DNA from 2 places in the Paenibacillus sp. FSL H3-0333 genome. Region 1 is predicted to be linked to the other one. Evidence: predicted binding sites of a transcription regulator. Region 1 holds the regulator's gene; the other holds the start of a gene.
The links. The regulator Rex, encoded in region 1, represses fermentation and respiration genes when NADH is low (regulators of the CRP and FNR family bind a similar motif). The targets are predictions, from matches to a motif close to TTGTGAAATATTTCACAA.

Region 2: a site for Rex is predicted at 2,855-2,872, ahead of MHH78_RS02680 (cytochrome ubiquinol oxidase subunit I). Genes of this name have one in related genera too.

Annotation. Positions count from the first base shown of each region.
Region 1 is NZ_JBBODG010000001.1:3,271,011-3,275,878, forward strand. Features, by position in the region: gene dinG (ATP-dependent DNA helicase DinG) at 19-2,880, shown strand; gene MHH78_RS14360 (redox-sensing transcriptional repressor Rex) at 3,019-3,669, shown strand; gene MHH78_RS14365 (amidohydrolase) at 3,659-4,868, shown strand, end outside.
Region 2 is NZ_JBBODG010000001.1:599,549-604,416, reverse strand. Features, by position in the region: gene cydD (thiol reductant ABC exporter subunit CydD) at 1-335, opposite strand, end outside; gene cydB (cytochrome d ubiquinol oxidase subunit II) at 335-1,348, opposite strand; gene MHH78_RS02680 (cytochrome ubiquinol oxidase subunit I) at 1,352-2,740, opposite strand; gene MHH78_RS02675 (cold-shock protein) at 2,964-3,194, opposite strand; gene MHH78_RS02670 (cold-shock protein) at 3,286-3,486, opposite strand; gene MHH78_RS02665 (S1C family serine protease) at 3,881-4,868, opposite strand, start outside.

The DNA.
Region 1 (4,868 bases):
AAGGGAATAGAACTTAAAATGAAATTTGCCGTGCTTGATTTTGAAACTACGGGAACCCAATCTGTGGGAGAGATCATCCAGGTTGGCCTTGCCATTATAGAAGAAGACGGGACGATCTCCCGGGTGTATGGTTCCTATGTCAAGCCCGGAGCGCCCATTCCTCCTTTTATTACGGGCCTGACCGGAATTACAGACAGCGATGTACAGGATGCGCCGGAGCTCGATGAGATGATGATGGAGCTGGTGCCGCTGCTGGATGATGTAGTCCTCGTCGGACACAATGTCGCGTTTGATTTTCATTTTTTGCAGAATGCGCTGGACCGCTGCGGCTACCTGCCGTTTCAGGGGCGGATTCTGGATACGATTGATTTTCTCAAAATATGCTTTCCCTCGCTGAGCACTTATCAGCTTGGCGCGGTAAGCAGCCACTTCGGCATTACGCATGACCGTCCCCATCAGGCGGACAGTGATGCGCTTGCCACGGCTATTGTGCTGCTCAAATGTCTGGAAGAGCTGCAGAGTCTGCCGCTCTTGACGATTCAGCGGCTGAATGAGCTGTTCGCGGACGAAGACAGTGATCTGGCCTGGTATTTCGACGGTCTGCTGCGGGAGCGGGAGATGGAGACCTTTCAGCCGGAAGGTGAGCTGAGCTTCTACCGCCAGCTTGCGCTGGCTGTGGGGGACTGGGCAGAGCTGGATTCGCCACGGGAGGAAGGAAGCGTCAATCCGCTGGAGAATATTACCTTTGAAGAATATATGGATGAGGTAACCAAGCGGCTGAAGGCTGCTCTTCCCCAGTATGAGAGCCGCGAAGCCCAGGAGCTGATGATCCATGAGGTCATTACAGCACTTGAGCAGGACAAGCATCTGCTGATTGAAGCGGGAACAGGCACCGGCAAATCGCTGGGTTATCTGCTTCCGGCCATCTACCATAGTGTGAAAAGTAATCAGAAGGTGATGGTCAGCACTCATACCATTAACCTTCAGGATCAGCTGCGGGAGCGGGATATCCCGCTCTTAACCAGCGTTGTGCCGTTCCCGTTCAAGGCCTCCATCTTTAAGGGAAGAGGGCACTATTTGTGTCTGCGCAAGTTCGAACATAGAATGAACAAAAAGGACTTTACGAGTCCAAGGGAAGAAGCGCTCACCGCTGCGCAAATGCTCGTCTGGCTGACCCAGACGACGACCGGCGATGATGAGGAGCTTAACTTAAGCGGACGGGGCGGCGATTTCTGGGAGACTGTTTCCAGTGATACCGACTCCTGCCTGGGACGCGCCTGTCCCTGGTTCCGCAAATGCTATTACCACCGGGCCAAGCATGAAGCCGGGATCTCCGATGTGGTGGTCACCAATCACTCCAAGCTGTTCGCAGATGTCAAAGCCGGGCATCAGCTTCTTCCGGCGTACGACCATCTTGTTATTGATGAAGCCCATCATCTGGAGGATATTGCCGGCAAGCATCTTGGCATGCAGATGAAATATTTCACATTCGCCCATACCCTCACCCGTCTCTATAAAGATAGCCGTAGCGGGCAGCTGCCTGCCCTCCGCCAGAGTCTGCAGTCTTCAGGCAGTGAGCAGGCCTCCGAATGGAGCGGCGTGATCGACCGGATCTATCCAGATCTGCTGACGGTGAAGGAGTCCTGGGATGCGCTTAGTGACAGGCTCTTCAGCCTGCTGCCCGAGCGCAGCGATGCCGGAGCCGGTGAAGCAGGCCAGCTGGTGGCACGCCTGCAGCCGGGCAAGAAGCCGAAGGATTGGGAGGAGCTGGCTGCCCTTGAGAATACACTGAACCTCAGTCTGAGCGATATCATCCGCAAGGGCGACAAAATGCTCAATGAGATGCGTGACACGGACAGCCAGTCCTCCTCAGACAGTCTTGTGACTGATATCGGCGGGTTATTCAAGGATCTGGCATCCATTAGAGAGCAGATCCGCTTCTTCATGAGTCTGAACGATGAGAATATCGTGTATTGGCTGGAGGGAAGCGGCAATTATAAGGGCAAGTCGCTGCAAATGTATGCTGTTCCCGTAGATGTCAGCACCCAGCTCAGGGAGCTGTTCTTCGATAAGAAGAAGAGCATTATCCTGACCTCGGCCACCTTATCCGTGGATAAATCCTTCCAGTTCATGATCGATAACCTGGGTCTTGGCGAGGCTGCCGAGCAGAGGCGTCTGATGACTGCACTGCTTCCATCGCCATTCAAGTATCGTGAGCAGGCTCTCCTGGTCATTCCCCGGGACTTCCCTAGCGTCAAGGGAAGTATAGGTGATGCCCGCTTTGTGGACACCCTCGTGCACTCCCTTGCCGAGACAGCTGTAACAACACGGGGGCGGATGCTGGTGCTGTTCACCTCCTACAAGATGCTGCGCCAGGTGTATGAACCGCTGAAGGAGGCGCTTGCCTCACAGGATATCGCGGTGCTGGGACAAGGCGTGGAAGGCGGCAGCCGGAGCAAGCTGATCCGCCGCTTCCAGGATAGCCCGGCTTCGGTCTTGCTGGGTACCAGCAGCTTCTGGGAAGGGGTGGATATCCCGGGAGAAGCATTGACCTGCCTGGCGATTGTCAGACTGCCGTTCCAGCCGCCGAATCACCCGCTGGCAGAAGCGAAGTCGGAGCTGCTTCAGGCACAGAAGAAGAATCCGTTCATGAAGCTGTCCGTGCCGCAGGCCGTCATCCGCTTCAAGCAGGGCTTCGGGCGGCTGGTCCGCACGGCGCAGGACCGGGGCATCGTAATTGTGTACGATACCAGAGTCATTGAATCGCATTACGGAAAGTACTTCCTGTACTCGCTCCCCGGTCCCAAGATGGAGCATATGCTCACCGAGCAGATGGTCCCGAGAATTGCCGAATGGCTGGATGACGGCGGGGTTTCCTAATTCATCTGCTATTGCTATTATTAATAAGTCATGATTAACCTGAAGATCCGTTCCCGCCTGCCCTGCCACTCCGGCAGGCGGCGGGGCACGGTTGCTATAATTGTACGGGTCTAACACAACTTTTAAGGAGGAGAATACATGAAATCGGATAAAATATCGGAGGCCGTCGTGCGCAGGCTACCAGTGTACCTGCGTTTCCTGAACGATCTCCAAAAACGTGAAATCTCCACAGTCTCTTCCCAGGAGCTGGGCCAGAAGCTTGATCTGAATCCCGCCCAGATCCGTAAGGATTTGGCTTATTTCGGTGATTTTGGCAGAAAAGGCATCGGCTATGATGTATCTTATCTGATTGAGAAGATCCGCCATATCCTGAAGCTTGACCAGCAAATTAATGTTGCACTGGTTGGAGCCGGTAATCTCGGTCATGCCTTGTCAAACTACAACGCTTACTTAAAGGATACGATGAAGATTACTGCCATCTTCGATGCCTACCCGCCGAAGGTGGGCCAGCAAATCAACTCGCTGGTTGTGCAGCCGATGGAGGAGCTAAGCAGTACAATCCGTTCGCAGGGCATCCGGATCGGGATTATTACCGTGCCCGACAGCGAAGCCCAGAACGTAGCTGATATTCTTGTCGATTCCGGTATCGAGGCGATTCTGAACTTCGCACCGGTTATTCTCAAGACGCCTGCCAATATCCGGATTCATGCCGCAGATTTCACCACAGATCTGCAGAGCTTGGCCTATTATTTGCATGATGGAAAGGATGAGGCTGAAGATGAGCAGTAAGATCACGATAATCAAGAATGGGCACTTCCTGGTTCCGGGCAGTGACAAGCCGGTTCTGAGCGGGTACATGACCCTGGAGAATGATTTGATTACTTACATAGGTGAAGCTGAGCCAGTAGTGGAGGATGGCGCACAGGTCGTAGACGGCAGCCGTCTGCTGTTCATGCCTGGTCTGGTCAATACCCATGGTCATACTGCAATGTCACTGCTGCGCGGATACGGCGACGATATGGTGCTTCAGTCTTGGCTGCAGGAGAAGATGTGGCCGATGGAAGAGAAATTCACTGGTGATGATGTATATTGGGGAACCTCGTTGTCCGTGCTGGAGATGCTGAAGGGCGGCACAACCACCTTCCTCGATATGTATGATCATATGGACCGGGTAGCGGAAGTGACCGAGCAGTCCGGTATTCGTGCGGTGTTGATGCGCGGCGTAATTGGGCTGTGCCCGGAAGAGGTACAGCAAGCGAAGCTCGCTGAGGCGATTGCTTTTGCCCGTAACTGGCACGGCAAGGCTGACGGCAGAATTACGACCATGCTCTCACCGCACGCCCCGTACACCTGTCCTCCAGAGTTTTTCATGAAGTTTGTGCAGGCTGCCCATGATCTGGACCTGCCAATGCACACCCATATGTCCGAGACGCGCCATGAAGTGGAACAGAACGTGGCCGACTACGGCCTGCGTCCGGTCGCACATCTGGAGAAGCTCGGAATGTTCACCCGTCCTTCGCTCATTGCCCACGGGGTTCATCTGAACGATGAAGAGATCGGGATTCTGGCCCGCCATAACGTTGGCGTGTCGCATAACCCCGGCAGTAACCTGAAGCTGGCCAGCGGGGTTGCTCGTGTTCCTGAACTGCTGAGAGCCGGGATTAAGGTCTCCCTGGGTACAGACGGCGCGGCAAGCAACAACAATCTGGATATGTTCGAAGAGATGAGGCTGGCGGCTCTGATCCACAAGGGCGTAAGCGGTGATCCTACAGCGGTACCGGCTCCTGAGGCGCTTCTGATGGCTACGGAGTACGGGGCGCAGTCTATTTTCCTAAGCGGGGTAGGCCGGCTTGCAGCAGGAATGAAGGCCGACTTCATCGCACTTGATATTGACCAGCCTCATCTGCTGCCGCATACCGATCTGCTCTCCCATGCCGTATATTCGGCAAGTGCCAAGGATGTAGAGCATGTATGGGTGAACGGCCAGC
Region 2 (4,868 bases), 2.7 Mb from region 1:
ATATTTCCGGTTCCCCGGTCGCCAGCCAGCCGTGGTCCCAGCTGGAACAGCTTATCCATCATCTGTCTCCGCATGCTGCTGCCGGTTGCTTCCGCGAAGCGATACGCCGCCCGGCTCATCAGCATAGCGCAGGCATGACGCACAAGAAACGCAAGAAGGAACAAGAGCGCTCTAGCCCCTTGTTCCTTCAGCGGTTCTCCCGCAAACAGCGCAGAGACAGCTTCTGCCAGCGACTTCGCCAGCAGAAGAATGGAGAAGCTTTGCACCAGGGTCAGGAAGCCAACCAGCAGAAAGACAGGCTTAACTCCTTTGTACCCAAGCAAATTTTTATCCATTAGTATTCAAGATGCTCCTTCTCATGAACCCGTTTGTGGAAGATGAAATAACTCCAGATTTGATAGCCCAGCACGAACGGCAGCAGGGTCAGCGCTACAATCGTCATCACCTTCAGCGAATATTGGCCGGAGGCCGCATTCGTAATCGTCAGGTTGAACGCCTGATCCAGCGAGCTGATCATAACCCGCGGGAACAGTCCGATGAAGATCGATGCAACAGACAGCGCCATCACAGCACCAGTCATCCCGAAGGCATAGCCATCCTTCTTCTTAGTCATGAAATATCCGGCCAGCAGATAAGCAGCTACAGCGAGAACGACTACAATCCACAGCAGCGTTCCGCGTTTATCGAAGATATCCGTCATAGTATATGTCATCACAACGAAGGCTACCAAGAGCGCCGCCAGTGGAATCAGCAGCTTCTGGGCCAGCTTACGCGCCCGTTCCTGCAGATCTCCAAGCGTGCGGAGCGTAGTGAACATCAGCCCGTGCACCAGACACAGCAGGACAACCGTAATCCCTGCAACCACCGTATACGCATTGACGATATCGAAGAATCCGGCATACATCTGCATATCCTTGTCGATCGGCAAGCCCTTGATGAAGCTGGCGAATACCACGGCGAGCAGGAACGGCGGCAGGAAGCTTCCGAAGAAGATGCAGACATCCCAGGTTTTCTGCCACGCCTTGGAATCGCGCTTGCCTCTGAATTCGAAGGCGACACCACGGGCGATTAACGCCAGCAGAGCAAATACAAACGGAATATAGAAGCCGCTGAACAGCGTAGCATACCAATGCGGGAAGGCCGCGAACATGGCACCGGCACCCGTAATCAGCCATACCTCATTCGCATCCCAGAACGGCCCGATCGAATTGATCAGTATCCGTCGCTCCGTATCATTCTTGGCCAGAATCTGCGTCTCCATCCCTACACCGAAGTCGAAGCCTTCCAGGAAGAAGAACCCGACGAACAGCACCGCAATCAGCAGAAACCATAATTCATTAAGTGACATGGGTTAGCCCTCCTTGTTATACGGATCGTGGGATTCACCGTGTTCGTTATCCATAGCATAAGGACCTTTTTTGATCACTTTGACGAACAGGCCGACTAGCACTGCACCCAATATGGCATAGATCGCGGTAAAAGAAATCACCGAGAACAGCACCTGTCCGCTGGTAATATTAGGTGATACACTGTCTTCTGTAGTCATAAGTCCGAATACAGTCCATGGCTGACGCCCGATCTCTGTCATAATCCAGCCGGCCGTGTTGGCAATCGGCGGAAGCAGCAGTCCCCAGAACATGAAGCGCATGAACCAGGTATTGGGTCTGTCCATCTTTTTACGCCACATGAGGTAGATCGCGTATACCCCAAACAGTATCATCAGCGAGCCTGCAGCCACCATGATCCGGAAGCTCCAGAAGGTTGTTTTGACCGGTGGAATATAATCTCCTGGCCCATAGGCCACTTCATACTCCTGCTGCAGCTCCAGCATCCCCTTCACTTCACCGGAGAATTTACTGTAGGACAGGAAGCTCAGCAGATACGGAACCTGAACTTCATTGCTGTTGGTCTGGTTCTTCACATCGATATTGGCAAACACCGTCCAAGGTGCCGGGTCGCCGCTCTCGCCCCACAGCGCTTCGGATGCGGCCATCTTCATTGGCTGTGTCTCTACCAGATATTGAGCCTGTGCATGTCCTGCAACCGCAACGCCGAAGGAAGAGATAACCCCTACAATGGCTGCAATCTCGAATGATTTTCGGAAAAAGGCAACGTCCTGCTTCTTAAGCAATTTGTATGCACTGATCCCTGTTACCAGGAAGGCGCCTGTAGCGTAAGCGGCAAGGACTGTATGCGGAAATTCCACCAGCAGCTGGCCGTTTGTAATCAGTGCGAAGATGTCGTTCATCTCAGCACGGCCATTGTTAATCTGGAAGCCGACCGGATGCTGCATGAACGAGTTAGCCAGCAGAATCCAGAATGCCGACAGCATCGTTCCGAAGGCGACCAGCCAGATGGATAACAGATGAATCCGCTTGGATACCTTATCCCAGCCGAAGATCCAGATTCCGATGAACGTGGACTCCAGGAAGAAGGCCAACAAGGCTTCAATCGCAAGCGGAGCCCCGAACACATCACCGACGAAGCGCGAATAATCCGACCAGTTCATCCCGAACTGGAACTCCTGCAAGATCCCTGTTACTACACCTACTGCGAAGTTAATCAGGAATAGCTTCCCCCAGAATTGCGCCATTCTTTTGTACTCTTCATTGCCCTTTCTTACGTACATGGTCTCCATAATGGCAATTATGAGCGCAAGTCCGATCGATACTGGCACAAAGAAATAATGAAAAATTGTCGTCGACGCAAATTGTATACGCGACAGCAGTACTGTATCCATATTTCTCCCCTTCCTTCTCCCCATTTCGTTATGTCTATTTTGTCAAATTCCCATCACTCAAAGTGTGATAATTATCACATTATACGCCCCGTTTAGGCATAAAAAACAATAAATTTGTGACAAATATCACAATTTTGCATTTAAAAGCAAAAAAAATAAGACGGTTTCACCGTCTTGAAGGTGTCCTGCATATATAGTTGTCTTGACTCATAAAGGTATTGGTCTAGGTAATGGAAATACCTTTCTTAAGCGATTTGAGATCGCCATTTGAATTAAGCAATTGCGGCAGCATCTTCATGCTACGAACCATTGGGGAATGACAGAGACGGCAGGAAGGCGCATGTTCAAATGCGAAATTATCCCTCATCCATCCATTGCAATCCTCATTGGTACAGGCCCAAATTGCGGTATTTTCTTCCGGTACTTCCTCCAAAGGCTTTTTCCGGTAGTTCATTGCCGTTCCTCCCTTCCTTTATGTTGCAAGCAAGTGATGATAAAAAAAGACCGTCCCAACTTTCACAAGCGGGGACGGTACCTTCTATTAATTACAGTTTTACAACGTTTTCGGCTTGTGGTCCGCGGTTGCCTTGAACAACGTTGAATTCAACGCGTTGGCCTTCGTCCAAAGTTTTGAAGCCGTCGCCAGTGATTGCGCTGAAGTGAACGAATACGTCGCTTCCGCCTTCAACTTCGATGAAACCGAATCCTTTTTCTGCGTTGAACCATTTAACTGTACCTGTTTGCATGTGTGTTACCTCCACAAATTTAAATTAATATGTTCTTTTTATCTTCAGACAAAGAAAAAATTCACACATTGAGAAAGGTTGTAGCTTTGGTTGACAGCCCTTTTCAATGCGAGAATAAGGTATCAATGTAAGAACAATTTCATGTTACCACACCTTAATAACAAAGGCAAGCTGTTCTATCCTAATTCCTCCGTTTTTTCCCTTATAAGGACTACTTCCCAATGTAAGGGCTACCAGTCATAATAAATTGTAATATTTATACCCATTGCTACCAATTACCCCATTTATTTATTCTTGAAACAGCCCCGCCCTCTTCTTTTTTTCCTGAAAAGGACGGCTTGAACTGTTTCCGTAATCGTGACTGCCTCATTATTATATACGGCCATTTCCAATTTTATTCCTCTGGCTTCTCAAGAAGCTGGACTGTGGTCTGCTTCACTTCACCATTGCGGTAGAAGGTAATCTTCAGCTTATCACCGATCTTGGTATGATCGTACAGATATTTGCGCAGCGACAGCGTGGAGGTAATCGGCTTATCGTTGAACTTGGTAATCACATCGTTAAGCTGCAGACCCGCTTCCTTCGCCGGTCCCACAGCATCCAGAACCACAACCCCATCGGTTACTAGCGACGGAAGATTGAGCTCCTTACGCTGGTCATCGGCCAGCGGTACATAAGGATTATTCAGATCCACTGAATAGACGCCCAGGTATGACCGGGCTATCCGGCCTTTGGAGGTAAGCTCATTGGCTGTATCCACCACATGATTGGAGGGAATCGCAAAGCCCAGTCCCTCTACCCCCGTATCAGAGATCTTCATCGTATTGATCCCAATCACCTTGCCGTCCAGATCCACTAGTGCGCCCCCGCTGTTGCCCTCGTTAATGGCCGCATCCGTCTGGATCACTTCCTGCTCCCAATCGTACACGCCGTCCTGGTTCAGTGACACCGGTATCGTCCGCTCTGTGTAGCTGACAATGCCGGAAGTCAGTGTATCTCCAAGCCCCAGCGGGTTGCCGATGGCAATGACAGTCTCACCCAGACGCAGCTTGGAAGAATCCCCGATCTCAGCAATCCGGTCGATTCCCTTGCCGTCAATGGAGAGCACAGCAATATCGCTCACCTTGTCGGCACCTACCAGCTCCGCCTTGTGTGTCACGCCGTCTACTGTAACCACTTCCAGCTTGCCGGCACCCTCAATGACATGATTATTCGTGATGATAAATGCCTTATTGTCATCCTTTTTATAGATAACTCCCGAGCCTAGCGCAGATTCATCGAGAATATTAAGTTCCTTATTGTCTTGTTTATGATTAATGATGCTCACTACCGCAGGGCGGATATGTGCAGCAGCCTGAATAATCCGGTCATACGGATCTGCG